DNA from 2 places in the Roseivirga spongicola genome. Region 1 is predicted to be linked to the other one. Evidence: riboswitches for the same ligand, from Rfam matches in the RefSeq annotation. Region 1 holds a riboswitch; the other holds the start of a gene.
What was found. A riboswitch is a leader RNA that binds a small molecule or an ion and turns the genes downstream of it on or off. The one in region 1 is predicted to bind thiamine pyrophosphate.
Positions count from the first base shown of each region.

Region 1 (15,749 bases):
TAGCATCAGATAAAGTTGTACATGAAACCAATGTTCCCGATTTGATGGAGATTGGTGGGGTTCGAACTACTTTTTCAAGTGGCGCATATACAGACACTCAAATCAACATGAACTACTGGTCAGAGCAAGGATACTTTGTCGGCTTAGTAACAAACCTTTCAGGTAAAGACCCGATCAAAGTAGTCCTCTTCAGCCGTGACGGCCAGATTATAAAGTTCTTTGAAAACAAACAGACTTTTGAGAAAAAGGATCCAAAGCACATGAAAGTGCAGTCTAACTCCTATTATGAATTCGACAATGCCGGATATCATAAAGAGTATTTCTCAGATACTACTTTTCAATTCAACTCACAAAAAATTCAGCCTAAATACGTATTCAATACCGGAAAGTATAGCCCTCCCTACAAGAGGCAAGACTTTCTGACAGATGATGAAAGTAACAGGCTAATGTTCATCAAGCTTCTTCAAGAAGACTCACATTTTGTTTATTTCGAATTGTATCATCAACAACAATACAGAGTTGGCCTATTCAACAAAAAGACCAATCAAACGCTAATTTCTGACCCAGAGTCAGACGACTTAAACGGGTTCTATAACGACTTAGACAACTTTGTTCCCTTCATACCAAGCTTCCGAACTCAAGAAGGCTATTTGGTAGGAACAATAAGTGCAGAAAATGTCTACACTTGGTTTCAGTCTAACAGATCGAAGGCTAACAAGCTCCCTGAACATTTAAAGCGGTTTAAAAACATCGACCCAGAAGACAACCCGATAGTAATGATTGTAAAGCCTAAAAATTAATTATGTCTGGAGCATTTAGCGCTTGAAATGCTAACTACCCTAAATCGATAACTCAGAGATCAATCACAAATACAAATCTGTTTTTAAGGTCTCTATCAGCCAGAATGGTTTCTGATTAGACTGAACTCTTACTTTTCCTTCTATCTCTGAGGTTAGCTCAAAAGGTTCTAGATACATCTCATTGTCTAAGTTGGAGTAAAAGCCTTCAGTTTTGAAGAATGTGCCTTGTACTATCGGATGAACGCCAAAGACATCGCCAATATTCACCCATTTCTGAAAGGCTCCTTTCGACTCATAAACCCATTTCTGATCATTGTAGTAAAGTACAGAGTCCATGGCCTCAGCATAATCTCTGATGGTGTCTAAGCAAGAGCTATTGAAAGTATCGGCCAAAACATTCACTGCCTTATGACCTTGGTCTTGCAAAACTATATAAGCTGAATTGAGAAGATCACTAGTTTCAAACAGTAACACCTCTACTGGTGATTGCGGTTTCAGTTTAGGCTTAAGCTCCTCCAATTGCTCAGGCCTGGCAACTACAGCATCAACCTTTACGCCCCACTTAAGGACTGCGTCTACGGCATTAGAGGTGACCATTAGTTTTGGCGACCACTCTAGCAGAAGCTCTACAAACTCAAAGCTGAGTACAGAAGCATCATCAACTAGCAAAGCAGGTTCTTGCTCGTCTCGTACAATATGATGTGAAGACATACGCGAAATTAAAAACAGAACCTCTGGCTATCGAAGTTCTCCTCAATTTTCTACTCAAAAAGTTTCAGGAAGACTATTCAAAGAAACAGCTACACAACCCTAGCTTGTTGGGGCACTCTTATGCTTTCGCTATGGGCAATTTCGCTCCACACCAAAGCACTTGCTCCCAAAACAGCTGCATTTCTATCCATTAAGTCAGATAATCTAATCTCTATCTTACCTTTATATCCTGGATACAAATACTCGTTGAAAGATTTTTTGGTGGCTTCTACAAGAATATCTCCTGCTTTTGCCAAACCTCCGAATAGAAATATTGCCTGTGGGCTAGTAACAGCTGCTGCATCGGCAAGCTTTAACCCCAATATATCTGATGTATAGGTGTAAGCTTCAAGTGCAATCGGGTCGCCCTCCAAAGCCATTTCGGTGATTTTCTTAGAGGTGAGAGATTCGTAAGTGTAAGTTCTGAGTGGAGTATCTACATTATTGGTAGCGAGTAATTTGAAAACGGTTCTCTTAATTCCTGAAGCCGAAGCATAGGTTTCCAAGCACCCTCTCTTACCGCAATTACACTCTCTGCCATCAGGGTAAACATTTGTGTGCCCCAATTCGCCAGCCAAACCATCGTGACCATATATGAGCTTGCCTCTCGTTACTAAGCCTGAGCCCAGGCCAGTTCCCAAGGTGATAACAATAAAGTCATCCATGTCTTTAGCTCCACCAAAGACCTTTTCTCCAATAGCTGCTGCATTAGCGTCATTAGTGAGCACCATAGGTAGGTCAAAGTACTCTTTGAACATATCTATAAACGGCACAATACCCTTCCAATGCAAATTGGGGGCATGCTCAATAGTACCTTTGTAGTAATTGCCATTAGGCGCTCCAATACCTACTCCCAAAATCTCGATAGGCTCATTGAGCTCATCCAAGCTTTCATTAATAGCCTGACTTAAAGCATCCAGAAAAGATTTTATCTCTTTATGCGTATAGGTAGGAATTGAACCTTCCATCAACACATTACCTTCCACATCGGTAAGTCCGAATTTTGTGAAAGTTCCGCCAATATCTATCCCAATGGCCGTCTCTCTCATGACATCACTTTTTCATAACGATCAATACTGCCTGCGAAGTAATCGAAATTATCGGTCTACGGCTACAGCATATCAAAATTAGTACAATATGAGGATTAGGAATTGATAAGCAGGAGCTTAGTCAATAGTTTTTAAGTAAACGATTGCATAAAAAAATCCCTCCAAGCTCAAGGGCTCGGAGGGATTCAATTTTCTATGATTAAAAGTCTAGTCCTACGGAAAACAAAAAGTTAGTGCCAGCTTGCGGATAGAAGTAATTCTCTCTCACTTCATAATCTGGACCACCAAAATATCCGAAGGTATAACCATTGGTTTCATACTTCTCGTTTAGCAGGTTATTCACCAATAGGCTCAAGTTTACTCTCTTAATAAACTTGGTATTGAAGCCATAATTGATTCTTAAATCATTGACAAAGAAGGCGTCAATCTTTCTATTTTCGTTAGAGGTATTATCCAAATACTGGTCGCCTACATACTTAGAAAGAATGGCTAATTCCAAGTTTGAAACTGGTGTGAACGTAATTTGGCTACCAGCCACTACTGAAGGAGAGAAACTAATATCAGTATCTTCAAATTCCGTTCTCACTTCGTTATACTCATCAAAGTTTGCTCCGTAGTCAAAAATCAGCTCTTGGAAAGACTTAATTTTGTTTCTACTCAAAGCAAGGTTTGCTTGAAAACCAAACCAAGAGTTTAGCTGCATTCCGCCAACAAGCTCAACACCCATTCTATAACTATCAGGCACATTTGTTCTAATGCTTCCTCCTACATCATTCACCTCGCCAGTAAGCACCAATTGGTTCTTATAGTCCATAAGGTAGTAGTTGGCTTCAAAAACCGTTCTACCTGTTCTTTTTCTATAACCAACCTCAATGTTATTTAGCGTTTCGTGCTTTGGCTCTGTGCCTGGGGTAGCATCAATAATATCAGACCTATTGGGCTCTTTATTTCCTACAGCAAATGAACCGTAAATACTACTACTCTCCGTCAAGTTATAGGTAGCACCAAATTTAGGGTTGAAGAAAGTGAAGTCTGTGTCGAAGTCAATAACACGTTGGTCGTTATCTACCCCGAAACCTGAGTAAGTAATTCTTCTCAACTGCAAGTCGCCAAACAAGTTAAGCCCATCTGTTACCTGATAATTCAACTTAGAATAAGTGTTGAAGTCTGACTTATCTGAACGGCTTTCATAATATCTTTCTCTTATGCTTCCGTTACTCGCATATTGCGCCCAAATAACCTCTCCAAAGTGTAAACCATCATATTCGTTATATGCGCCACCTAGCGTAGCTTGAATATTAGAATTCTCGTAGTTCAAATCATAAGTAACTCCGTAGAAATCATTATCTAACCACCTTCTTCTTATAAGGTCTGTTGAAGAAATAGTTTCTCCACCAAGGGTAACATCTTGAAGCCCGTAGTCCGCTAGGTCATCATCTCTTCTAAACTCCTCATAGAATCCGGCACCTTTAGTATAGTGTAGTGCAGCGTTCACATTCCACTCAGCAGCCAATTCCTGACTAAAGTGAAATTGGTAGTGATCTTGACCATAATCATCTACCTGATTATCGTACAAGTAGTAATTGAAAGTTCTGCCTGAGTTTCTAAGGTTTTCTGCCTGCTCTTGATCGTAACCATTATTAGCAATCACCTCTTCTATACCAGCAGCATCATTGTTCAATTTAGCCTCTGGTGTACCCCACCAGCTCTGGTAGGTTTTCTCATCGCCACCGAAGTGAATCAGTTGAAAGCTAGTCTTTTCACCAAAATACCCTCCGGAGATATAGTATGAAGTAAGATCTGAAGAAGCCCGGTCAATATACCCGTCAGAAGAAATCTTAGATAACCTACCCTCAAAAGCCCAGTTATTTTCTAACAGACCAGTACTGTAGATTGCATTATACTTTTGTGTATTGAATGAACCGTAGCTAGTATTTAGCTGAGCCTTTGGTTCTGCGCTAACTCCATTGGTTAAGATGTTCAGTGAAGCACCGAATGCTCCCGCTCCGTTGGTTGAAGTACCAACTCCTCTTTGTACCTGAATGGAAGAAGTAGAAGAGGCGATATCTGGCATATTCACCCAGAAAGTACCTTGAGACTCTGAATCGTTAATAGGAATACCGTTGATGGTCACGTTTATTCTTGCACCGTCACTTCCTCTGATTCTAATTCCGGTGTATCCCACACCAGCTCCAGCATCTGAAGTAGTAACTACCGAAGGAGTCCAATTAAGCAAAAACGGCAAGTCTTGACCAAGATTTTGCTTCTCAATTTCTTCGGCAGTCACATTTGTGAAAGTAGTAGGTGTTTTTTCAGTAGCCCTTGTACCAGTAACAATCACGTCTTGCAGATTTTGAGCTCTCTGGGTCAGTCTCAAACTAATGTTTTGATCACCCTGAACCGAGATACTCTTTTCAAGACTCGCAAAACCGATCATAGAGACCTTTAATACATAGTTACCAGTACTCACATTCTCCAAAGAGAACTCTCCCAACCTGTTGGTTGTAGTACCTTTGTTACTTGGAGTTAGCATTACACTTGCTCCATAAACAGGCTCACCAGTAGCGTCATCTACCACTTTACCTTTTACAACATTTTGCGCCAATGCTTGCGCCATTGTCAGTACTAAGACTGCCAATAAGTAAACTTTTCTCATTTTTAATTTTAAAATGGTTCAACAATGGAGGCTAGGGGAAGCCTACCTAAACGTTAGACCACCATATCCCTGCGACAGCATTACCTGCATCAGGTTCAATGGGTATAATCTCAGCCCGTATTTCATTCCGATTGTTCGGAAAAGGGCACCCCTTAATTGTGGCGCAAAAGTAGCGATGAAAAATTATAAAACCAGCCTAACTAGATAATTGAATTAATCTTTTGGATTGCAGTATCCATGCGCTTGTGCTTATTACCTTGAATAACAGCATATAAAACACCCGCTTCTTTCAGAGCCTTTTCGTACAGATCGAAGAGTTCAGGTCTCTGACTAGGGTTTTCTCTCAATGGGTCTGGTTCATAAGGCATATCATAGTGTGTCAGCAAATAAACACTCGCCTTATTCATTCCCAGCTGTTGAAGAATCCAAGGGTCGCATTCTCCATATTTGAACTCACTCCAGATTTTAACTACAAAAAGGTCGGTATCTAAGAAGAGGATGTCTTTAGCATTTTTTCTGTATTGCCGCTCAGACTCTAGCTGCCCTTTAGCAATGGCCACCAAATCCTTCTTCTCATAAGGTCTATCAAGGTCAGAGAGGAATTCTCGAGCATATTCTGGCACCCATAGCGTATTGAAGTGTTCTGCCAAACCTTTCGCCAATGTTGTTTTACCGGTGCTTTCCGGCCCCACAATTCCGACAGTTATCATTTAAGCACGGTTGAGATTAAGGCTTTTCTTCCAGGCCAAGTAGCCCATAACAGCCATAACAATGTATATCAAATAAAGTATTGAGTAGAAATAAAGTTCTTTGTAGAAGTAAATTCCTGTAGCCAGAATATCTATGGCAAACCAGTAATACCAGTTGTCTATTTTCTTTCTGGCTGTTAGCCACATAGCTGTTACACTCAAAATAGATGTAGTGCTATCCCAATACGGCAAACTCGGTTCATCTATCCCCTCAAACCAAGAAGGCAGCATTATTAAAAACTGAGCAAACAGATAAATACCTACCGCTGACGCTAGTAAATACACCCCTGCATGCTTTACAGAAAGCCGTGTTACCGGTAAATCATCTTCCTTTTTGTCTTTTCCTTTTATCCAATGTACCCAACCATAAATATTAAGCACTAAGAAAAAAACGTGAAGAAACAGATCGCCATAGAGCCTCGACTCGTAGAATACAAATAGCGAAATAATTGTGTAGAGTATGCCGAATGGCCAAGTCCAGATGCTTTCCCGTATTAAATAAGCAACGGCAAGTATTCCTGAGATAAAAGCAACTAAGCCCCAAAAATCGAATGCTTGAACATTGGCAACAATGTCTTGCCAAATCTGGCTGAGCTCCATGCCGCCAAAGATATGATTAATTGGTATATTTCGTTGGTTGAAAAAGTATTTATGGAGATGTACAAAGTAATAGCCGCCCTGATCATTATTCTATGGATTTTTCCTTTAATGACATCGGCTCAAGAGCGTAAGTATAATGTAGAAACAGAAAGTGTTTCTGAGTATGTAGAAAAAATATTGAACGGCCCAATTACCAAAGAGGGGCTTCAGCAAATGCCATATAAAATCTGGTTCAACACCAATTATAAAACCTATTTGGTAGATACTGAGACTCTCAAAAACATTAAGAAAAGAAATCTAAAAGGAGTGACTATAAAAGCCTTTATGGGCACTTGGTGTCACGATAGCAACCGTGAAATACCTAGGTTGATGAGAGTTTGCGAAGAACTCGGCATCTACGAAAATTTAGAACTCTATGGAGTTGATGTAAATAAAACAAGCCAGCTAGAAGAAGAAAAGGGCTGGGATGTAAGAAAAACTCCGACCATCATTTTTTTGAGAGATGGAGAAGAAATAGCCAGAATTTTAGAAGAACCTGAAATATCTTTCGAGCATTCTATGGAGCTAATTTTTAATCAATAATGCTGAACAACCAAAAAGACCTCTTTAACCTACCAGACGACATAACTTACCTCAATTGCAGCTACATGTCTCCAATGCTAAAGAGTGTGGCCGAAGTAGGAGTCAGAGCACTTTATGGTAAGGAAGACCCAACCTCTGTAAAACCAGAAGACTTCTTTAAAAACACCTCTGCTCTCAGAGCTGAGTTTGCTAAACTCATTAATGCAAAGTCTGGTAACGACTGTGCCATAGTGCCATCAGTGTCGTATGCCTTAGCCAATGTGGCTAAAAACTTAAAGGCTGGCCATGGAGATAACATTGTAATTGCCGATGAGCAATTTCCTAGCAATGTTTATGCTTGGAAGGAGCTAGAAAGAGAAAAAGGCATTGAGCTGAAATATGTTAGCGCACCAAATACAAGAGAAGGCAGAGGCAAACTTTGGAATGAACGAATCCTAGAAACCATTGATTCGAATACCAAAATGGTAGCTACTGGCCATGTTCATTGGGCCGATGGCACAAAGTTCAACTTAAGCGCCATTAGAGAAAGAGCGGATGAAATGGGCGCTATTCTTGTGATTGACGGAACTCAATCTATTGGAGCACTCCCCTTCGATGTACAGAAATTTAGACCCGATGCTGTTGTTGCATCAGGCTATAAATGGTTGATGGGGCCTTATTCTTCAGGCGTAGCCTACTTTGGTGAATATTTCAGAGATGGAAGGCCAATAGAAAATAACTGGATGAATCGCCTGAATAGCGAAGACTTCCGAAACCTAATCAACTATCAAGACGACTATCAGCCCGGTGCCATCCGCTATGAGGTTGGAGAAAGCGCCAACTTTATTCTAACACCTATGCTCACCCGAGCTATTCAACAAATAAATGAATGGCAGCCAGAGAATATTCAAGCTTACTGTAAAAACCTTACGGCTCCTTTCCTGAATGAATTGCAAAACATTGGAATCGCTGTAGAAGATGAAGCCTACAGAGCTGAACATTTGCTTGGTTTGAGACTTCCTGACCACATGGTAATGGAAGACGTGAAAAAACGATTTGATGCTGAAAGAATTTATGTTTCTATCAGAGGTAATTCCATCAGAGTTTCACCACACCTATACAATGGAGAGGCAGATTTACAAAGACTTATCGAGTGCTTTAAGGTGAACACACCTGCTTAAATTGTTCAATTTGAGGGATTGGAATTTATTTGTTGAAACATACTTTTTTCAATCCTTCAATCTCTGTACTTTTGTCCGGCAAATAAAACCAAGTATTTATTTGCTATGCCACTCGATACAGAAAAATTCCTCTTTGAAGCGCTAACGTATGACGATGTGCTTCTTCTGCCGGGTTACTCCGAAGTTTTACCAAGAAATACAGTTACCAAAACGCAGCTAACGCGAAATATTCAGTTGAATATTCCATTGGTTTCAGCAGCTATGGACACTGTTACCGAATACAAGCTGGCCATTGCCATGGCGCTTGAAGGAGGCCTTGGTTTCATTCACAAAAACATGACTGTAGAACAGCAGGCCCTTCAAGTAAGAAAGGTTAAGCGTTCGCAGAGTGGAATGATCTTAGATCCAATCACGCTTCATGTAGACAGCACTGCTCGCGAGGCTGAGCTAATTATGCGTGAAAACAAAATTGGCGGTATTCCTGTAGTTGATGGCGACAAAAACTTAGTCGGCATTGTCACTAATCGCGACATGCGCTTCATTAAAGACATGACCACTCCTGTGAGAGAAATCATGACCAAGGACAACTTGGTTACCTCAAAAATGGGAGTAAGCTTAGATGAAGCTGAAGGTGTTTTGGAAGAGTACAAAATAGAGAAGCTCCCTATTGTTGATGAAAAAGGTAAACTCACCGGCCTCATCACTTATAAGGATATTCTTAAGAACAGAAATAGACCAAATGCCTGTAAAGACAGCTTTGGCAGACTAAGAGTTGGTGCAGCTGTGGGAGTAACTCCTGACATTGACGAAAGAATTCAAGCCCTAGTTAATGCTGGAGTAGATGTAGTAAGTATCGACACCGCTCATGGCCACTCTAAAGGTGTTATCGACACCGCTAAAAGAATTAAAGCAGCATATTCTGACTTGGATGTAATTGTAGGAAACATTGCTACTGCAGAAGCAGCAAAAGCATTGGTTGACGCTGGTGCAGATGCCATTAAAGTTGGTGTAGGCCCTGGTAGTATTTGTACTACAAGAATTATTGCTGGTGTGGGTATGCCACAACTTTCAGCAGTTTATGAGTCGGCTAAAGCTATTGCAGGAAGTGGTGTTCCAGTGATTGCCGATGGTGGTATTCGCTATTCAGGCGATGTGGTAAAAGCGATTGCTGCTGGTGCAAGCACCATTATGATCGGTTCATTATTGGCAGGTACTGAAGAGGCTCCAGGCGAGGTTATTCTTTACGAAGGAAGAAAATTCAAATCTTACCGAGGTATGGGCTCAGTAGAAGCTATGGAAGACGGATCTAAAGACCGCTACTTCCAAGATGCTGAAGACGACATTAAGAAATTAGTACCAGAGGGTATTGTGGGTAGAGTACCTTACAAAGGATTGGTTCAAGAAGTGCTTTATCAGATTGTTGGTGGCTTGCAGGCTGGTATGGGTTATTGTGGAGCTGGAACTATCGAGGCAATGCAGCATGCTAAATTTGTGAAAATCACAGGAGCTGGTGTAAGAGAAAGTCACCCGCACGATGTGTTCATTACTCGTGAAGCCCCTAACTATAGCAGATAATTAGACGAACGTCATAGAAAAATAAAGAAAGCCCGTGCATTTGCATGGGCTTTTGTTTTTAGTAAAGCAACCGTCATTAGCCAATCAACACATCTCTTGAAGTGAGCCCTAGTCTTAGCGTCTCGCTAAGACTAATAATTCTTAAATTGAATTCTTGTATTAAAACAAAACCAACTCCATTGCTGAAGTTGGCTTTATACTATCTTGTTTGGTCTCAGCGTGACGCTAAGACCAGTGGGGGATGCACTACTGAGAGACTTTAAAGCTAAACAGGATACTCATAAAAAACCCAGCCTCTAAAAAGAAGCTGGGTTTATGTCATTGTTTCTAGTTATTAGTTAATTCGGTTCCAGACTATATTATCGCCCGTGATATATTTAACTAAACCTCTGGTTTCGTGCCAATAAAGTACTCTTGGTTTATCGTAACCCGAATCTCCCAAATCTAAAACGTAAATGGACCCATCTTTCACACCTTCAAGAGTGTTATCATTAAGGTTGTCAACAACGGCACTATTGTATAGATAGTTAAACATCAACGTGATTTTTTTAGGTGTTTTTTTGACCAAACTTATTAGTTGATCGCCTTCAGGATTATATCTAAGTGCTTTGTTAGTATACCAAATAATACCCGTATGAGGTAAATAGTCATCGTGAACTTCTACTGGATTGGGCTCTGGATAGCCTATCTCTTTTGAAACTATGATTGAGGTATCTAAATCTCCATTATTAGACTGAAAAATCAGAGTGTCACCCTCATTATAAATATTCATCCAAACCAAATCGGATTCTGAGAATTCTGTCTTAGACAAACAGCCTGTCGTGAATGATATCAACACTAGTCCTAATATTAAAAACAGTTTTTTATTCATAGCTCTTAATTCCCACCTCCAATAACATTAACACTTGTCCCCATGTCTCTAAAATAATCAACTCACTCTAGTCTTAGCGTCTCGCTAAGACTAATAATTCTTAAATTGAATTCTTGTATTAAACACATAACACCATGGGACGGAAATACGCTATTAGAAACCAAGAGGAATTCTACTTTGTAACATTTACAGTGGTTGGTTGGATTGACGTATTCATCCGCCAAGAGTATAGAAATATATTACTCGACTCTATAAAGTACTGCCAACGAGAAAAGGGTTTATTGATTGGCGCTTGGTGCAATATGACCAGCCACGTGCATATGGCTATTGGCACAAACGGACAAATGCCGCTTGAACATATTGTGCGTGACCTTAAAAGTTATACGGCCCGACATATACGCAAATACATTGAAGCCAGCCCCTATGAAAGCCGAAAGGAATGGATGCTACCCCTTATGAAACAAGCTGGTGAACAAAAATCTAACAACAAGGACTTTCAGTTTTGGCAACAACACAACCACCCTATTGAACTTTCTGACATTGCAATAACCAAACAACGCGTTGATTACATTCACAATAACCCTGTAACGGCCGGTTTTGTGGACAACCCCACCGATTGGGTGTTTAGCAGTGCAAGGGATTATGAAGATGAAAAAGGTATTTTAGAAATTGAATTCTTGTATTAAAACAAAATCAACCTTGTTTGGTCTCAGCCTGACGCTAAGACCAGTGGGGTAATTAAGTAAAAGCCCACTACTCACGCAGCGGGCTTTTTACTAGAATGATGTCACAATCAGATATATCCCGGCCATATAGGAGATAAGGGCTGCTGAGAACAGTTTGGCACTTCCCCAGAATTGATTCTCTTTTTTGTAGGTCTGCATTTTCACTAGAATTATTGTGATTACTACAGCAACCAGTATAAAAACAACCCCAATTAAAAAATTATACATATCCATTACTCATTCCCACTCTAGTCTTAGTGTCTCGCTAAGACTAATAATCCTTAAATTGAATTCTTATATTAAAAAAACCAACTCCATTGCTGAAGTTGGCTTTATACTATCTTGTTTGGTCTCAGCGTGACGCTAAGACCAGTGGGATAAATCAGAGAGATTCCGCCCTATAGCCATCGGAATCGCGGGAATGACAGTACACCTAAACCGACAAAAAAAGCCACTTCTTGAGAAGTGGCTTTTCTATTTTCTAAAATCTAGCGTCTATTATCTGACGTCTAGCCTCTGAAATCTATTATCCCTGCTGAGCAGTAGCCTCTGCCTTAGCGGCAGCTTTTGCTCTTGCAGAAGCTTGCTCTTTGTCAGCAGCAGCTCCAAGTGACTTCTTAGTTAAGTCTACTACTGTAGGAGTTGCAATAAATACAGATGAGTAAGTACCCACCAAAATACCTATCAATAAAGCGAATGAGAATCCTCTCAATACTTCGCCACCGAAGATCAATAGAATCAATACCACAATCATTGTAGTAGCTGAAGTAATTAATGTACGGCTAATAGTAGAGTTGATAGAGATATTGAACGTATTGATCAAGTCTTTCGAACCCTTCAACTGTAGTGTTTCACGAATACGGTCAAACACAACCACGGTATCGTTTATCGAGTAACCAATAATAGTTAACAATGCTGCTATAAATACCTGATCTATCTCAAATGAAATTCCGAACCAACCTGCAATGGCAAATGCTGACATTACGATGATTGCATCGTGAATTAGGGCAACAATGGCACCCAGTGAGAACTGCCATCTCCTAAATCTGATGAGGATGTAAACGAAGATTGCAAGAATAGATAAACCGAAGGCTTCGAAAGAAGATTTCTTAATATCATCGGCAATAGTAGCTCCTACTTTAGAAGATGCTATAATGGTAAACTGACCATCTTGTAAGTCTACCGTTCCATCGATAAACTGCTTACCTGTAGCATCAGCCAAACCAGTTGTTAATGCGTCTTTAACATCCTGATCTGCCTCGGTAGACTCTTCATCTACTCTGTATGAAGTAGTAATCTTCAAAATGTTACTTGCATCGTAAGTTTTCACCTCAACACCATCATCAGTAAATACTCCACTAGAAAGAGAAGTTTTAACATCAGAAGCAGTCATTGGCTCATCGAACTGAACAACATAAGAACGACCTCCTTTGAAGTCTACACCAAGCCTCAATCCGCTTGTTAGAAGTGCAGCAATACCTACTACAATAATCACAGAAGAGATCATGTAAGCCATTCTTCTCTTACCCAAGAAATCTAGGTTAATATTGCTCAACATTCCTTTAGAAAGAGGCGTCTCGAACGAAATATTGCTCTCGTTACCCTTTCTAGTCATCCAAGTAACAATTACTCTGGTAATGAATACTGCAGAGAAGAATGAACAGATAATACCGATGATTAGGGTAATAGCGAAACCTTTGATTGGGCCTTGACCTAACCAGAACAAGATAATACCTGTTAATAAAGTAGTAACGTTAGCATCAATGATTGAGCTGTAAGCTTTCTGATAACCAGAATTAATAGCCTGAAGCAATGGAACACCGTTTCTTAACTCTTCTCTAATTCTTTCGAAGATTAGTACGTTAGCATCAATCGACATACCAATGGTCAATACAATACCAGCAATACCAGGAAGTGTAAGTGCTGAACCAATGTTAGCCAAAATTCCAAGAATGAAGAAGATGTTGAACAATAGTGCAACGTTAGCTACTAAACCACCTTTAGAGTAGTAGAAAATCATAAACACTACTACAATCAATAGACCTGCTACAATTGAAGTAACACCCTGCGCTTGTGCCTCTTTACCTAGAGTTGGACCTACAACAGCTTCTTCTACAATTCTGGTTGGAGCAGGAAGTGAACCTGCCTTCAAGATATTCGCTAAATCGTCAGCCTCTTCTTGAGTAAAATTACCTGAAATTTGAGAGCTACCATTCGCAATTTCTACCTGTACGGTTGGAGCAGTGTAAACGTAGTTATCCAAAACAACTGCCACACTTCTACCAATATTCTGAGCAGTAAGGTTTTTCCATTTTTTTGCACCTACTGTATTCATGTTCATGCTTACTGCAGGTTGTGCTCTGTCATCTAAAGACACTCTAGCATCTGTAACAACCTCACCAGTTAAAGGAGCCTCTCCTCTAGTAGCCTTAATTGCATACATCTGAAGTAACTCAGTGTCTTTAACTGGCTTAACAGACCACTTAAAAGACACATTCGCAGGTATCAACCTTTTAATTCTCTCATGCTTTAACGCGCGGTTGATAGTACCTGTATCAGCTAAATTATAGTAAAAACCCTCGTATGGCCCTGATCTCATTAGGCTGAAGAAGCTTGAAACTCCTGAGTCTGAATCTAAGCTATTAGTATCTGAAGCCGTACTGTCATTTTGAGACATCTGAGCCTCCAATGAGTTAGAAGACTCATCATTGCTTGGGTTAGCTGTGGCCTCAGTATTAAGGCTAGTACCTTTTTGCTCTCTTTCAATTCTTAATAGCTCATCATTGATTGCAGATAACGTTGGGTTAACTTCAGATGGAGAATAAACCTCCCAAAACTCGAGCTTTGCAACTCCTTGTAAAAGCTTTCTTACCCTTGCAGGGTTATCTACCCCTGGAAGCTCAATTTGAATTCTACCAGTTCCCTGAATTCTCTGAATGTTAGGTTGAGAAGTACCGAAACGGTCTACCCTAGTTCTCAAGATTTGAAATGCTCTGTCAATAGCTTGATCAACTTCTTCGTTGATAAGCTCCATTACATCTGAGTTAGAAGACTCGAAGCTGATTCTACCTCTGTTGGCAGCATTAGCAAACACTCTGCTCAACCTGCCCTCTGGAGCCACTTCGTTCCATGCCTCTTCAAACAATTGAGTGTATGAAGCTTGGCTATTTCTCTGACGCTCAGATGCAAGTTCTAAAGCCCTTTGGAAATCGGCATTTTGGCTGTTGCCAGAAAGACCTTTGATGATCTCAACTGGAGAAACTTCCAAAGTAACATGCATTCCACCTTGAAGGTCAAGCCCAAGGTTTAACTCCTGCTCTTTGATGTCTTTGTAAGTAAATTCAGCACCTAAAAGGTTAAGTACTGGCTCCATCCAGATAGAATCTAGATAAGCTTGTTTCTTTTGTTGGTCAATAATTCCAGCTTCGTCTTTAGCGTATTCAATGGCATCGGCCTGAATACCTCTAGAGAAGAAGGTAATTGACAAATAATACACGCACAAAACCGTGATTATGACTGTCAAAAAGACAATGGTATTCTTATTTTTCATATTAGTAATTGTGTTTTTAGCAATAATTAGGGTAGTAAATAGAGGAGAACCTATGTTCTCAGTTTCCGAAACAAGGTGCTAACTAGGGCGCGTTAGGCGATATGATTTGACGGAATAAGGTCTTATAGTAATGGGAATCACTAAGTGGCACATCTGTTACCGGATGCACCTCCTCTGGCGACTCATACTCTATTTCTGCTAAAAGAATTGCCTGAAAAGGCTCAATAGAAATACCACTTATAGGTAGTAGGGCGTTGCAGGTATATTCGTAAACTATGTCTTCTTGAGAAGAATCACTATCAGCATCTGATTGCTCTTGCTTATCTGCAATCTCCTCACAATGCACGTTTACAACCTCCTGAGAAACAACAAAAACAGCCACAAAAAGCCCTAGCAAGAACACCAGTCCTTGTTTTAGCTTCTTTAGGTTGTTTTCGGTTCTCATAATGCGCAACAAATGTAGCAATTGATGTGAAAAAATCAGCTCTTCACTGGTATTTTCGATGTAATGAGTGCCTTAATCACATTCAAAGCACTATCAAAGTTGGTATTATTTGGTACAATAAGGTCTGCCGTTTCTTTATACGGAGCAATATACTTCTGAAAAGATGGCATAATGTGGTTTTCATATTTGTAGAGCACATCGTCCGCATCATAGCCACGCTCCTCTCTATCTCTCTTT
Region 1 is NZ_CP139724.1:666,850-682,598, forward strand. It holds gene T7867_RS03000 (6-bladed beta-propeller) at 1-800, shown strand, start outside; gene T7867_RS03005 (hypothetical protein) at 864-1,511, opposite strand; gene T7867_RS03010 (ROK family protein) at 1,601-2,599, opposite strand; gene T7867_RS03015 (TonB-dependent receptor) at 2,799-5,255, opposite strand; TPP riboswitch at 5,305-5,418, opposite strand; gene T7867_RS03020 (ATP-binding protein) at 5,456-5,965, opposite strand; gene pnuC (nicotinamide riboside transporter PnuC) at 5,966-6,604, opposite strand; gene T7867_RS03030 (thioredoxin family protein) at 6,617-7,186, shown strand; gene T7867_RS03035 (aminotransferase class V-fold PLP-dependent enzyme) at 7,186-8,346, shown strand; gene guaB (IMP dehydrogenase) at 8,452-9,921, shown strand; gene T7867_RS03045 (hypothetical protein) at 10,256-10,732, opposite strand; gene T7867_RS03050 (REP-associated tyrosine transposase) at 10,927-11,478, shown strand; gene secDF (protein translocase subunit SecDF) at 12,044-15,067, opposite strand; gene T7867_RS03060 (hypothetical protein) at 15,150-15,512, opposite strand; gene udk (uridine kinase) at 15,548-15,749, opposite strand, start outside.

Region 2 (15,749 bases), 1.8 Mb from region 1:
TTTTCCGATATACATACCGGGTCGAAGTCTGATGTGTTCTTTCCAATCGAGAGACCGAATACTATCTTCGGTATAATTCGCTACTTGATCTGCCATTCAGAATTTCAACAACTTTAGTTCGAAGTATTTCCAAGCGCACTTCTGCGCTCAGCAAAGTCGGAAGTTAGAATTAAAAAACTAAAAATGCACGTGCCATTTTGGGTCTCAAAAGAATTAAGACCAATGCACACTGAAAATGAGTTAGTTATTAATTACGTCTTTTGCCTAATAAATAAGCCAAGTAGCCAAACCAAGCCACTATAAGTGTTGGACCTAAATACACGTAGAATCCGAGTGTCATAGACTGTTCAGACTCGGCTAAGTTCATGAGTCCTAAAAAGAATAGCACCATCGCAAAAAACAAGTTCAACACTCCGGCAAAACCCTTAGCCCAAGTAACTAAATCTAACTTCAAAGATCTATTTCTAAGACCAACTCCATCTTCCGATGTTTTTATCTTTTTCAGTGTTTGAATAAACACCGAGCATACTGCATTAACAAAAATGAAGACACCAATAGAGCCAAAAAAGTACAGGTCTCTATCTATGTTGTATACAGGATTTCCATCGACATCGAACTTATAAGTAACCTGCCCTACCATGTAGGCATAAGACCAAAGCAATGCTGCTAAAAACAACAGGTAACTTACCGTTCTGAAAAACCCGATGAACTTATCCATATCTCCTCAATTTCAGCGCGAAGATAAGCAACAAAAGAAAACCTTTGAGCATTAGTGCTTTTGTTTTGCCTAAAATGAAGAATGGTCTTAATTTAAAAGGTCATTTGAACTAATTATGAGTCTCGATCCCACGGTAATTGCTATTCCTGTATACTTTCTCCTTATAGGTTTAGAGCTAATTGCTCATCGTTATCAGTCTATAAAGTCTTACCGGCTCAACGATGCTATAACCAACATTAACTGCGGAGTAACCTCACAGGTTACTGGAGCATTTCTGAAAGTGCTGTCCATTGGCGTATACACCTATATATTCGAACAGTTTAGGTTAGCCACAATTAGTAATAGTGCGCTCACATGGTTTATAGCTTTTATAGCGTATGACTTCTTTTATTACTGGGCTCACAGAATGAGCCACGAGGTAAACCTGTTCTGGGGTGGGCATAGCGTTCATCATCAGAGTGAAGAATATAACCTCTCTGTAGCTCTAAGACAAAGTTCAACCCAAACCATTTGGACCTTTATATTCTACTCTCCGATGGCCTTGGCTGGTTTCGACCCTCTGGTTCTTCTATCTGTTTCTGGCTTTAATTTGCTTTATCAATTTTGGATTCATACAGAATCGATCAATAGGCTTCCTAAGTGGTTCGAAGCTGTTTTCAATACCCCTTCTCATCATAGAGTGCATCATGCTCGCAACCCGAAGTACATCGATAAAAACCATGGAGGCACTTTCATTGTCTGGGATAGATTGTTTGGAACCTTTAAGCAGGAAGAAGAAAGACCAACCTACGGAATAACCAAAAACCTAAATAGCTGGAATCCTGTTTGGGCCAACGTGTCGCATTACTCCGATATGTGGAAGGAAATAAGAACTATTCCAAAGGCCTCAGATAAAGTACGCTACCTCTTCAACAAACCAGGCTGGTTGCCAGACTACATGGGAGGCTATAGAGCGCCTTATGATGTTGATTTAAAAACCTATAAAAAGTTTGACCTAAGCGGTGCTAAATCGGTGAATATATACGTCTTTGCCCAATACTTGGTGCTTTTAGCGGGTACAGCACTTTTTCTCTTTAACCTACAAGCTTTCGAAAACAATCTGGTGCAAAAAGCAGTCTTGGCTCTGATAATCATTGTTTCTACCGTAAGCTTTGGAGCCATGTTTGAAGGAAGAAAATGGGCTAGTGTTACAGAAGTTGCCAGGCTGATAGCCGTAGTTGCAAGTCTGATCTATTTCTTCCCAGCCATTGGAGAGGAAAATCTTGTGCTGATTGGAATTCTATCATACACAATGCTTTCAATTATTTGGGTAGCTTTGCTGCAAAAATCAATCGTTCACCCAGTGACTATTCAGGCTTGAGAAATATACTTATTCTAATAATTACCTTCCTTCTATTTAGTGGCTGTACAAAGAAAGTCGAACTAGGTAATTTTGACTCCGAAAAATGGAAATCTGACCCAAATGGTTGCCAAGGTATTCGTTCTGAGATGATTGACGATTTATTAGAAGTAAAGCCTAACCTCTTAGGCCTGTACCAAAAATCGATTATCAAAGCATTGGGTCAACCAGAGTCTGAAGAACTGTATGAAAGAAGTCAGACGTATTATTTCTATGCTATCGATCCTTCTGCCGACTGTGCAAACTCTAAAGATGACGACCCCAGAATACTGAGCATTCGCTTTACAGCGCTCGGAATAGCCAATGAAGTCGACATTAGATAGTTTTAACTAAAATTTTAGTAAAACACTCTTTTCTGATATAAAATTCCTCACTTTGTCTTTTTTTGAGAATATAATTTTTCTCATTCGAAATAATTCCTAACTTAAAGACAAGATTATCAGGCTAAATGATCTATTGACCATTGTGCAATCGTTAACACTGCCATGTCAGTATGGAAATTAGCTTAGGTTAGTTTTAGTTTTATAGGTAGTTTGGTGAAGGTTAACCCATCCTCAGGTTAACCTTCCGCCATTTTTAGGCGAACCTCATGGTCGAAGATCTCAATCTTTCCGGCTTTATATAACCCTCCTAAAACGCGCTTGAAGTTCTTCTTACTAATGCCGAAATGCTCCTGAATTTCTTCTGGAGTACTTTTGTCTCCAAGAGGAAGTGAACCACCATTACTTTCAATGGCCTGTAAAATGTCGTCTGAAGAATCAGTTACTGCTTCGTAACCTTGCTTTTGAAGGCTGGCATCAATTTTACCATCCTCGCGAATTCTTTTGATGTAGCCTCTTTTATTATCGCCAAGCTTTATCTTCTCGAAAATCTCATTGTTATAGATCAGACCAACAAATTGCCCATTAATTACCACCTTATAACCAAGGTCTGTTCTTTGCCAGATCACCATTTTAACCTGTTGACCTTCTTCTACCCCTTCAGCTTGGTCGCTTAAAAAACCAGCAATTTTGGTGGTACCAATCATTCTATTGGTCTTATAGTCAAGAAGTATCATTACAGCATACTTCCCTCCTTCTTTCATATCTGCCTGCTGTTCTTTGTTTGGTACCAAAAGGTCTTTTTCCAAACCATTATCTACAAAGGCACCAAATTCGGTTACTTGTTTTACTTCTAATCCAACAATATCTCCGACTTGACCCCGCGGCCAACGCGTAACCGCTACAGGACGAGACATATGATCTGTATAGACAAATACCTTGATTTTGTCACCAATCTCATACTCCTCTGGCAAATATTTAGCAGGAATAAGCACCTCCTCCTTTCCATCAGTAAGGTAGCAACCAAACTCAACCTCTCTCGCTATTTCTAGTTCTTGAATTTTCCCTATTTCCATATCAAATATCTACCGCAATTCGTATTTTCAAATCAATTGACAAAAGTACCAAAACAAGTTCATTAATCTGCTCGATTGAAAAATTCAAAATCAATATTCACACTTATCTTACTCGCCCTTTCACTCAACTCATTAGCTCAAGAGAAGGCATACTTGGCTTCTGAGGCCTTTGAGGGTAGCATTCGGGGCAATGAACGATTCAGGGTAGCCTTTTATAATGTTGAAAATCTTTTCGACTATATTGATGACAGCACCACATTGGATGATGATTTTACATATAGGGGCAACAATAGGTGGACGAAAGCGAGGTATCAAGAGAAGCAGCAAAGACTAGCTAAAACCATCGTAGCCATGGGTGGTTGGGAAGCTCCTGAACTAATCGGTTTTTGCGAGGTTGAAAATAGATACGTTCTAACCACACTGACTCAGTTTACACCACTAAAAGCTGTTGGTTATGAAATAATCCATCAAGACTCTAGAGACAGGCGAGGAATAGATGTTGCTGCCATTTACAGGCCTGATAAGTTTGAATTGCTCGATTATCATTACTACCAACTCAACTTTCCGTTCGATACAGCCAGCAGAACTAGAGATATTCTTCACGTTATTGGAAAGCTACCCAACCAAGACACGCTGCATTATTTTGTAAATCACTGGCCTTCTAAGTTTGGAGGAGAGTTTGAAACACAACCAAAACGAATGTTTGCTGCAGAATTTACTCGTCATAAGGTAGACTCAATAATGTTAGCTCAACCCAACACCAATATTATTATAACCGGAGATTTTAATGACGAACCAGAGGAAGAAAGCATGCTTTCTGGTCTGAAAGTGCAAACCGAGCTATCTGAAGTTAAACCTACCGACCTTTTCAATATGATGTACCCAATACGCTACGTTACTGGAACTCATAGCTTTCAGAATGAATGGGGAATATTAGATCAGTTTGTGGTTAACGGTAGGCTTCTGAACAGTAGAAATTCTACCTCTATTCGAAATAGAACTGCCCAAATCTTCGATATGGACTTTCTCATTACAGAAGGAGCCACTGGTGCAACTAGACCCTTTAGAACCTACCAAGGCCCTGCTTACATTGGTGGCTACAGCGACCACTTACCTATTATAATGGACCTGATATTAAATCCTCGGAAGTAATTATCTAAGGCCGGTAAGCATTTTTTCTATTTCCACTTTATCCGAATGTCTTGCTCCCTCTACGAGTGCCGCACTATGGTACTCTGTGGCTCCTAAATCCAATAGATAGCCAATATTCGAAGACCTCACACCACCACCAGGCATGATTATAATATCATCTTCTGCTTCCTCAATCAGCTCTCCTAATCTGCTGAAGCCAGCCATAGCTGTAGCTTCTCCACCAGAAGTTAGCACCCGCTGAATTCCAAGTTCCCTTAAGGTATCTAGTGCCTCAAACTGATTCACCACTTCATCAAAAGCTTTATGGAAGGTTACATCCATAAAACCAGCCTGTTGCATCAATTCATAAGTAATGCGTTCATTAATCTTTCTTTCAGGCGTTAATGCTCCAATTACCACCCCTTCGCAACCCAGTTCAGCACAGAGCGCTACATCTTCTTTCATTTGCTCCAGTTCTAACAAGGAGTAATTAAAATCTCCAGACCTTGGCTTAATCAACACATAAACAGGGATTTCTACCATCTCTTTTACAAGCTGAATCATTCCCTTACTTGGTGTAAGTCCGCCAACAGAGAGTTCGGCACATAATTCAATCCTATCGGCTTTGGCAGCATTGGCATTTAGGGCAGATTCTACACTACCAGCACAAACTTCTAACAATGGCATATTTACAATTCCTTTTTTTCAAAACAATAAAAGTAGATGATGCGATTATATTTGTGCAAACGTAAACAAACCTAAAAGTTAGAAAATGGAGAATATTTCAGTAATCGGCTCAGGCACAATGGGTAACGGTATAGCCCACGTTTTTGCTCAAAGTGGATTTAAGGTGAATTTGGTAGATATTTCTCAAGATGCTTTAGACAAAGCGCTTAAAACTATTGAGAAAAACCTAGATAGAATGTTGGCGAAAGAAAAAATAGATGAAGCCACAAAAAATGCTACTCTAGGCAACATCACTACCCATACCGATCTTAAAGCGGGCGTAGAAAATGCCGACTTGGTGGTAGAAGCAGCTACTGAAAACGTAGATATTAAACTGAACATTTTCAGAGACTTAGATAAGTTCACTAAGCCAGAATGTATTCTTTCATCTAACACCTCTTCTATTCCTATTACTAAAATTGGCTCGGTAACTAACCGCGCTGATAAGGTGATTGGAATGCACTTTATGAACCCAGTACCAGTAATGAAGTTGGTAGAAGTAATTAGAGGTTACGCCACTTCTGACGAGGTGACTAACACCATTATGGAAGCTTCTAAAAAGTTAGGCAAAGTACCTGTTGAGGTGAATGACTATCCTGGCTTTATCTCTAACAGAATCTTAATGCCAATGATCAACGAGGCGATTATCTCTTTGTTCGAGGGTGTTGCTGGTGTAGAAGAAATTGACACAGTAATGAAATTAGGTATGGCCCACCCAATGGGACCATTGCAATTGGCCGACTTTATTGGATTAGATGTCTGTCTTTCAATTATGAACGTGTTGCACGAAGGTTTCGGTAATCCTAAATACGCTCCATGCCCACTATTAGTGAACATGGTAACTGCGGGTTATCTAGGTGTAAAATCAGGAGAAGGTTTCTATAGCTGGAATCACGGCACAAAAGACTTAGTAGTTTCTAAGCAATTTGCTAAGAAGTAAGCCAAGCTCTTCTTAAAGAATCATTTAAGAGGTTGTTTCAATCGTATTTGGAACAACCTCTTTTACTTTAAGTACTAGATGAGTGTTATGTCTAAAATTGAAACTGATAGTTTTTCTTTACTTTACCTTTAGATTCAACCATCTCACTTAATCCACTTACAATAAGAGTCACACAGCCATGACAAAGAAAAAATCGAAGCGCATCTTTCAATTCATCTTAATTACAGCCTCAATTGGTTCTCTTTATTTTGTGCCATGGCTATTGGTTAAAGCTTGGATTCTACCCTTACCCGATACCGTGCAAGAGCAACTAGACCAAGCAATAGACCATGGTTTTGATGGAATGATTGTCTTTGTGGATCATGGAAAAAAGCCAGATGAATATTTTGCATCGGGCTGGCACAACCGAGATACTAAAACCCCTGCCAAGCCTCAGGCGCTCTTTAAAATCGCCAGTATCAGTAAACTCTACGATGCTGTGGCAGTGACTAAGTTAGTTGGAGAAGGGAGACTTTCACTAGATAAAACCCTCACAGACTATCTACCTAAATTAAATGGTAGAATTGAGCATGCCAACCAGATTACCTTACGCATGCTCATTCAGCATAGAAGTGGAATACCCAATTTCACAGATACTCCCGATTTTTGGGCTTCTCCCACCAAGTCTTATGAAGAAAGTTTAGCCTTAATCATAGATCAGCCGGCTAATTTTGAACCAGGCAGTGATTATGAGTATTGCAACACCAACTATCTCCTACTCAACAAGATTATGGATGATGAACTGGGCTACAGTAATTTTCAATTCATTCAAGAGGAAATCTTAAATCCACTGGGCTTAGAAAACACCTTCTCTTCACTTGCAGCAGTAGATATAGACGATGTAATGAGTGGCTATCATGAAGGTTATCCTCATGACTTAAAGGAAAACGATCATGGAATGCATGCCACAGCCGAGGATGTAGGCCTTTTTGTCCGAGCCTTAAATGATGGCTCTCTGTTCGCTCCAGGCGAGCAAGAAATCTACGAGTCGGTTTATGAATATAAACATGGAGGCTGGGTTCCCGGATACCAAAGCTTTGTAGAATACTATGAAGAAATAGATGCAGTTGTAGTGGCATTTTACAGCACAACCGACCCAAAACTTTACAATTGGAACCTATCCGAGATCATCAATAATCGAATAGTTAAAATTCTTAAAAGGCAGCAATAAAAGGGTGTTATTACCTGAGAGTTATTGAGCCGAGGATCTTATAGAGTCGGTTGCTTCGAAATCTTCTTATATGCACTAAAAGCATAAAAATGGTGCAGCAAAAACCAACTGAATAAACTAACTTTATCGCATCGTTAGGGGTGCCTAAAACGGCTGAGATTATACCCTATGAACCTGAATTGTTTAATTACAGCGGAGGGAAACGAGGATTGTCAATAATTTGATAGAACAGATTATACAAGCCACTTTCATAGCTGTGAAAGTGGCTTTTTTATTTAATATACTTAATGAGCTTAACTATGTCTGAGAACAACGCATTCAACAAAGTATTAGAACAAATACGCACACAATCGCCATTGGTGCATAATATCACCAACTATGTAGTAATGAATAATACAGCCAACGCTCTGTTGGCTATTGGTGCTTCGCCAGTAATGGCTCATGCAGTAGAAGAAGTAGAAGACATTGTCACCATTTCTTCCTCCTTGGTCATTAACATGGGTACTTTAAGCAAAAAATGGGTGGAAGCCATGATCTTGTCGGCAGCCAAAGCAAAAGAACTTAACAAACCATTTGTGTTCGACCCTGTAGGTGTTGGAGCATCAAAATACAGATCAGAAACTGCTCAAAAAATTATAGAAACAGCTACTCCATCAGTTATTCGAGGAAATGCCTCTGAGATAATGGCCTTGGCTCAAGTAACCAATAGCACCAAAGGTGTAGATAGTACCGTAGCTTCTGATGCCGCTGTGAGTGCTGCGCAAAGCTTATCTAAACAGCTTAATAATACGGTAGTAATCAGTGGAGCTACAGATTACATCATCACTAATGATACTATAAGCAAGATTACCGATAGTGATTCAATGATGTCGAAAATCACAGGAATGGGCTGTACTGCAACTGCCATGGTTGGTGCATGTATAGGAGTTGAAGCAGACATCCACTTAGCCTCTACAGTGGCTATGCAGATTATGGGTAAGGCAGGAAATATGGCGGCTGATCTTTCTGCAGGACCAGGAAGTTTCCAGATGAATTTTCTCGATAGCCTTTATAAGCTATGAACAATATAGATTACTCGTTGATGTATGTGACGGATGATAGAATCACAGACGATTCTATCTTCTTCAACATACTGGAAAATAGCCTTAAGGGTGGAGTAAGCATTGTTCAATTGAGAGAAAAGCAATTAGACACAAAACCATTTTATGCTCGCGCGAAAAGGGCAAAAAGCCTCTGTGAGCAGTATGGAATTCCTCTAATTATCAACGACCGAATAGACATTGCTTTGGCTATCAATGCCCATGGTGTCCATTTAGGCCAAAAGGATATGCCAGTTTCAGTAGCTCGAGAACTCATTGGTAAGGAGAAAATCATTGGACTTTCAGTGAGCAATAACCAACAGGTCATAGAGGCCAAAAGCCTTGAGATAGACTACATCGGTATCTCCCCTATTTTCAGCACTAACACCAAAACAAAAGACCTAGATAAGCCATTAGGCATTGAGGGCTTAAAAGAGATAAGAGAAATCTGGGCCAAACCGATTGTGTGCATTGGTGGAGTTAATAAAGAAAACACTGCTGAGATCATTGAAAATGGAGCCGATGGAATTGCTGTAATTTCAGCCATCTCCAAGGCAAAAGATCCCGAAAAAGAATCGAAAGCATTAAAATCAATAATATGTCAAGCTGGTACAAATCAATAAGCACACAGACGGATTACATTCTCGAAAAAATAAAAGGTCACCCTTTTATCGAAGAACTCATGGGAGGCACACTCTCTAATGATGTCTTCTTGTTCTATATAGGCCAAGATGCATTGTACTTAGCTACTTATAAAAGAGTGTTGGCCGAAGTGGGCATCAAATGCGTAGATGACGACTGCCAATTCTTCTTAGATGCGGCTACGGGCATCATCCATGTTGAAGACGCTTTGCATCAGATTTTCCTAAAAGATCATTCAACCTCCAACGAAGCCTCTCCTACTTGCGAACTGTATATCAGCTACTTATCCAGAATGGCGCATACTCATTCCACTGAAGAAGCTCTGGCTGCAGTTCTTCCTTGCTTTACCATTTACAAACAAGTAGGCGACTATATTTTAGCCAATCAAACCAATAAAGACAATAATCCATATCAAGATTGGATAAACACTTATGGTGGTGAAGAGTTCGCTAAATCGGTAGCAAAGGCCACCGAAATTACCAATAGGTATGCCGAATCTGCCTCTCCAGAGAAATTGGAGAAAATGAATCAAGCATTTGAGAAAGCCTCTAAACTTGAGTGGATGTTCTGGGATAGCGCATATAATCAAGAACAATGGAAAATCTAATGACACCATATAAAAGCGTATTGACCATTGCTGGAAGCGATTCTGGCGGTGGTGCTGGCATTCAGGCCGATATTAAGAGCATTTCTGCTTGTGGAGCTTTTGCAGCTAGTGTAATTACGGCCACTACTGCTCAAAATACACAAGGCGTTTTAGACATTCATGCCATTCCAATGGCGCACCTAGAACTTCAGCTAGAAGCTGTTTTAAGTGATATTGAGTTCGGGGCCATTAAAATTGGCATGTTGCACTCATGCGAAGTAATTGAAGTGGTGAAATCAAAACTGGAGGAATACGATGTAAAAAACATTGTGCTAGACCCTGTAATGGTGGCTACTTCTGGCAACAAACTCATTGCCGATGATGCCATTGACTGCCTGAAGGAATTCTTGCCGAAGGCAGACCTGATAACACCAAATATTCATGAAGCTGAGCTACTTATTGGCCACTCCATTGGCTTGCATAATTTTGAAACTTCGGCCATTGAAATTGGAAAGCGTTTTAATACGTCTGTACTTTTGAAAGGCGGTCACCTAGAAAGTTCATTTAGTGAGCTGACGGATATTCTATATGAGCATGGAAGCGGTGAAATTCATAAGATTTTCAACCCGAAAATAGACACAAAAAACACACACGGAACTGGCTGTAGCCTATCTTCTAGCATTGCTACCTTCTTATGCCTTGGGCATTCACTGGAAATGGCAGTCAGAAAAGGATGTGCTTATGTAAATGAGGCCATAGCCTTAGGGAAAAATAAAACGTTGGGTAAAGGAAACGCCCCAATCAATCACTTTGGGCTTTAATTAACCAAATTGGTTAAATCATATTTGGGTCTAGTAATCATTGAGAATATTAACTCCCAAACCTATGACCCACTGCCGTTGCTTTGGCACAAAGTCTCTACCCAAAATTTGGCTTAAACTCTCCCCTGTTTTGCTAAGTCCAAATTCATAATTGATATCTAAAACAAAGCGGTCGAAGTCACCACCAATACCGAAGTGCCACATCATGTTGCTACGATTGTAGTCGTCAGATACCTTTTCAACCTCATTGAGGAAGGAACGCTGTCCAGACATCAGAAAGCTAAACGAGGGTCCCATTTGCAATCTTAGATTTCCAATTCTGTACCCTATGTCTACAGGAAGTTCTAGGGTATTGAATTCAAAATCGGCTCGAGGATTAAAGCCTTGAACATCATTATAATTCTTAAAAATGAGATCGGTCTTAACTTTTGAAAGCAAAACGGACGATTGAACGAAAACGCCTTGCACATTGATTCTAAAGAACGCACCAAACTGATACCCAACTTCTGAACCTCCTTCAGACAGGTCTATCTCATCATTCTGAAGCTTCATTTTAGCTGTCACCAATTTTACTACAGGCCCCGCCTGATAAAATCGGTCGTAATGAGATTGAGCTAAAGCACTCAAGCTCAACAGGCAAAGCAGTAAGGCTATGGTTAGGGGCTTCATCATTTTCAGTAGGGTTTTTGAAAATGTTTTTTAGTTTCGCACAAGATAATTTTAAAAAATCAGATGAGCTTACAAGACACCTTCGAAAATGCTGTGAAGTCAGCACATTCCTTAAACGATAGACCTTCTAATGACAACCTATTGAAAATGTATGGTCTATATAAGCAAGCTACTGAAGGCGACAACAACGAAGAGCCTCCTGGCGGATTCGACTTTAAAGCTGCTGCAAAACACAATGCTTGGAAAAAACTTGAGGGCACTAGCAAAGAAGATGCTATGACTCAATATATAGACCTTATAGAGCAACTAAAGTCCGCTTAACATAGACTATATATCAGAAAGTGAATTGCAATCGTTAACCTATTTTTAGAAACAACAATTGCGATTTTCTTTGCATATTGCAAATTGATAAAACTCAAAAACAACAATAATGGGATTATTTAGCTTCGGTAAGAAGAAAAAGAAAAAACCTGCCAGATCTTGCGATTTAGAAGGGTCTCTTCTAGAATTTGGTGAAGGTTATTTACTTACCTCATCACAAATCATCAAGTCTAAGCGCTTTTGGGACAATAAAATGGTTGAGCCAGAAACCTTAGCTTATTCAAAAGCACATTTCGAAAGAAATGATGAGATGGGTACTAAAATGCGTACCATGATCTTCCAAAAATACAGTTCTCAGGAAAAGCCTTGGTTAGTGGGTGATGGTCAGGTCAACCAGTTTGAAGTAGATAAAAACCAAGCCAGAGAATTCGCTCAAAAATGGTGGGAGTCTGAATTCACCTTTACTCCTCCAGAAGCAGGTTCAGCAGACAAAGTGATGACTGATGCTGAGTATCAAGAATGGAAAGACTATGCCATTATGAAGGCTGGTGAAGCACAGCTGAAGAAAATAGGCTAATATCTATCTAGAAAAAACATAGAGAGGCTATCTCAAAAATAACTATTATCGTCATTCCAAGCTTGACTGGGAATCTCTAACAACTCTTAGCAGCACTTTGAGGAGATTTCCTCCCCACATGTGGGGAAGCAGTCGGAAATGATAGTTAGCTTTTGAAATAGCCTCTTTTTATTTCACCAACCTGAAGAGCTGAACTTCTCCTCTAGAAATAGGCTCCAATTTCAACCCTAAATCTTCAACTTGACTCTTAAACCTTTCGAGGTTTTCAACGTCATTATATCGGTCGTTAAAGTAAGCAGGGTTTAGCAAGAGATAATCTCCATTCTCTGGCTGCGAACCGTTCATTTCTGAGAACCAAACGAAGTTTAAGTTTACTGACTTCAGTTCATAAAAATAAGGATATCCGTATGAGATAAGACCGTCTGTGAAAACCGTAGCTCCTACACTTTCTGGAGTTAACACATCATTAAAAATCACTTCCACCCCTTTAAAGTTTCTGTCATCCGCTGTGGCAATCTTGTAAATCGGAATAACCAATAACACTGCTAGTAAATACTTTGCACTGGAATACCTGATTGCAGATAGTAGATGTGTTTTAGTCCAGTACATCCCCCCTGCTACCAACATTACAGGAATCAGCAAAGTGATATGCCGAGTATCTACCGGCATTGGGCTGTAATACTTCCAATTGGTGCTCATAAACCACCAAGTGCCCAGAATGAACACTGTTGCAACTGGCCAAAGCTTGTCAGGATCTTCAACTTTCCAGTCAGACTTCTTGAGTGTGATTAATGCGGGGAGGGCGAAAAGTAATGGAATGAAAAAGCCGCCACGCATAAAGCCAAGCAATGGCAAATAAGTCAAACGCTTGAGTATGGTGAGAGCACTCTTATCGAAAAAGGTTTTAGAAGTAGCCTCGTGGTTATCGGAAATGTTGCTAAAACGGTAAAAGAAATCACCGTAAACTTCTTGGTACCAAAAGCCATTAGCCAACACAAAAAAGAGTAGCAACACCACACTGATCATCCAAAAGCTTCTGTTGGTTCTCTTCAACCAATAGTCATTGACAAATAGATAGACAAAGAGTGGTCCGAGAACTATAACCGTCATCTTGGTAAGGATACCCAAGAAAATGGAGGTGCTCAAAACCAAGGCCCAAAGTCTATGATCTCCCTCCTTTCTATTCACCCGATCATAAGCTACTAAAGCAGCCAAAGTATATAAGGTCATTGGCATTTCGGGGAAAAGATGTGTCACAAAGGTGATTACATGATAATCGCAGACAAAAAAGGTAGCAGCAAAAACGCCCAACCAGTGATGGTATAAATTTCCGAGCCAAAGCAACACATTCAGAGTAATAAGGCCACAAATCAATGGAAATACCGTAATACTGAACTGGTTAATACCTAGTTGTTCAATAATCCAAGCAACGGGATAAAGCAAAGCTACCCTACTGGTGAAATGATTATTGGTAATGGTAAAACTCCCTTCATTGATAGTGTTTGCTAAATTCAGATAACTGAAGTCATCCCAAAAAGCCAGACCGTCATTGGCCAAGTACCATGTAACTAGCAATACTAAATTAGCTGCCAGTCCGAACCAACGGTATTTTGAATCACTGAAGAATTTCTGGTGGGGCATTGCAGCGAATATAGTTGATTAGCGAAATACTCTTTCTATTTTCGCAATAAGCTATGCAGCTCTTTTATCAGCCCGAACTTATAAATGGTATCAATACCCTCGACTCAGAAGAGTCTAGACATGCCATCAAAGTATTGAGAAGAAAGGAAGGCGATGCTATCGACTTGGTTGATGGGCATGGGAAGTTCTATACTGCTGAGATCCGAAAAGCAGACTTTCGTAAGTGTGAATTTGAGATAGTCTCCACCAAAGAAGAACCCAAAAGGAATGGTTTCAGACATTTAGCAATAGCTCCAACCAAGAACCTAGATAGAACGGAATGGTTGGTTGAAAAGGCCGTTGAAATGGGAGTCGATAGAATCTCTTTTGTGCTCTGCCAAAACTCAGAAAGAACAGTTTTAAAGACTGAACGCTTGGTAAAAAAAGCAGTTAGTGCCATGAAACAATCCCTGAAAGCCACACTCCCTCAAATAGATGAGATGATGAAGTTGAAGCAGTTCATTTCGAGTTGCGAAACGGCAGAGAAGTTCATTGCTTATGTAGATTTTGACAATCCTGTTCATTTAAAAGATTGTCTCAAAACAGAACAGCACTCCATTATCCTCATTGGCCCAGAAGGGGATTTCGACCCATCTGAGCTAGATTTCGCCTTAGAAAGTGGTTTTCAAAAAGTGAGTTTGGGAGAAAGCAGGTTACGAACTGAAACCGCTGGATTAGCTGCAGTACATCTTTTAAACTTATTTAGTTAAATCCCTTATGGCGCTTAATTATATCTGGATCGCTTTCTTTGTTATTGCCTTTATTGTGGCTTTAGTGAAGCTGATATTCTTTGGCGATGTTGAAGTTTTTCCTGCCATACTCCAAAGCACTTTTGATACTGCCAAGCTTGGCTTTGAGATTTCCATAGGATTGACAGGAGCCCTAACGCTTTGGATGGGTATTATGAAGATTGGTGAAAAAGGTGGCGTGGTAGCCATCATGTCAAAAGCTATCAGCCCGTTATTCACGCGCATATTTCCGGAAGTTCCTAAAAACCACCCAGTGTTTGGACCAATGCTGATGAACTTCTCCATGAACTTTCTCGGCTTGGATAATGCCGCTACTCCTATGGGACTTAAAACCATGGAGGGCCTTCAAGAACTGAACCCAGATAAGAAAACTGCCACAAATGCGCAGATTATGTTTCTGGTTCTGAATACTAGTGGATTAACATTGATTCCTGTTTCCATTATGGCTTATCGGGCTTCTAACGGAGCAGCAAACCCAGCCGATATTTTCATTCCTATCCTACTTTCGACCTATTTTTCAACCTTAGCAGGTTTGATCACTGTCTCTATCATTCAGAAAATCAACTTGTTGAATAAAGTGGTGTTAGCCTATTTGGGCACATTAACCATAATCATTGTAGCTGCTTTAGTCTATTTCAGCTCAATTCCTCAGGAGCAAGTTACCGTAATCTCTAATGTATTGGCCTCGATCATTCTGTTAGGCATAGTAATGCTTTTCATTCTTATGGGAGTGAAAAACAAAGTCAATGTTTATGAAGCCTTAATTGAAGGAGGAAAAGATGGTTTCAATGTTGCGATAAAGATTATCCCCTATCTGGTAGCTATTCTGGTGGCGATTGGAGTTTTCAGAACTTCTGGTGCACTGGACTATATTAATGATGGTTTCAGGTGGTTTTTTGAAGCCATTGGAATGAATACCGACTTTGTAGAAGCTCTACCTGTGGCATGGATGAAACCATTGAGTGGTTCTGGAGCTAGAGCGGCCATGTTAGATGTATACGCCAACCCAGCTTTAGGAGTAGATTCTTTTGCAGGAAAAGTAGCCTCAGTGCTTCAAGGCTCTACAGAGACAACCTTCTATGTTTTGGCAGTCTACTTTGGGGCA
Region 2 is NZ_CP139724.1:3,311,979-3,327,727, reverse strand. It holds gene T7867_RS14940 (DNA topoisomerase IV subunit B) at 1-96, opposite strand, end outside; gene T7867_RS14935 (hypothetical protein) at 248-718, opposite strand; gene T7867_RS14930 (sterol desaturase family protein) at 834-2,078, shown strand; gene T7867_RS14925 (hypothetical protein) at 2,075-2,440, shown strand; gene T7867_RS14920 (CvfB family protein) at 2,677-3,513, opposite strand; gene T7867_RS14915 (endonuclease/exonuclease/phosphatase family protein) at 3,589-4,665, shown strand; gene T7867_RS14910 (copper homeostasis protein CutC) at 4,666-5,331, opposite strand; gene T7867_RS14905 (3-hydroxybutyryl-CoA dehydrogenase) at 5,417-6,310, shown strand; gene T7867_RS14900 (serine hydrolase domain-containing protein) at 6,489-7,520, shown strand; TPP riboswitch at 7,647-7,738, shown strand; gene thiM (hydroxyethylthiazole kinase) at 7,820-8,581, shown strand; gene thiE (thiamine phosphate synthase) at 8,578-9,222, shown strand; gene T7867_RS14885 (TenA family protein) at 9,198-9,848, shown strand; gene thiD (bifunctional hydroxymethylpyrimidine kinase/phosphomethylpyrimidine kinase) at 9,836-10,648, shown strand; gene T7867_RS14875 (porin family protein) at 10,679-11,320, opposite strand; gene T7867_RS14870 (acyl-CoA-binding protein) at 11,381-11,638, shown strand; gene T7867_RS14865 (hypothetical protein) at 11,748-12,215, shown strand; gene T7867_RS14860 (ArnT family glycosyltransferase) at 12,384-13,856, opposite strand; gene T7867_RS14855 (16S rRNA (uracil(1498)-N(3))-methyltransferase) at 13,910-14,605, shown strand; gene T7867_RS14850 (nucleoside recognition domain-containing protein) at 14,613-15,749, shown strand, end outside.
Region 2: linked by a shared signal. The riboswitch ahead of thiM (hydroxyethylthiazole kinase) and the one ahead of T7867_RS03015 (TonB-dependent receptor) in region 1 are both predicted to bind thiamine pyrophosphate.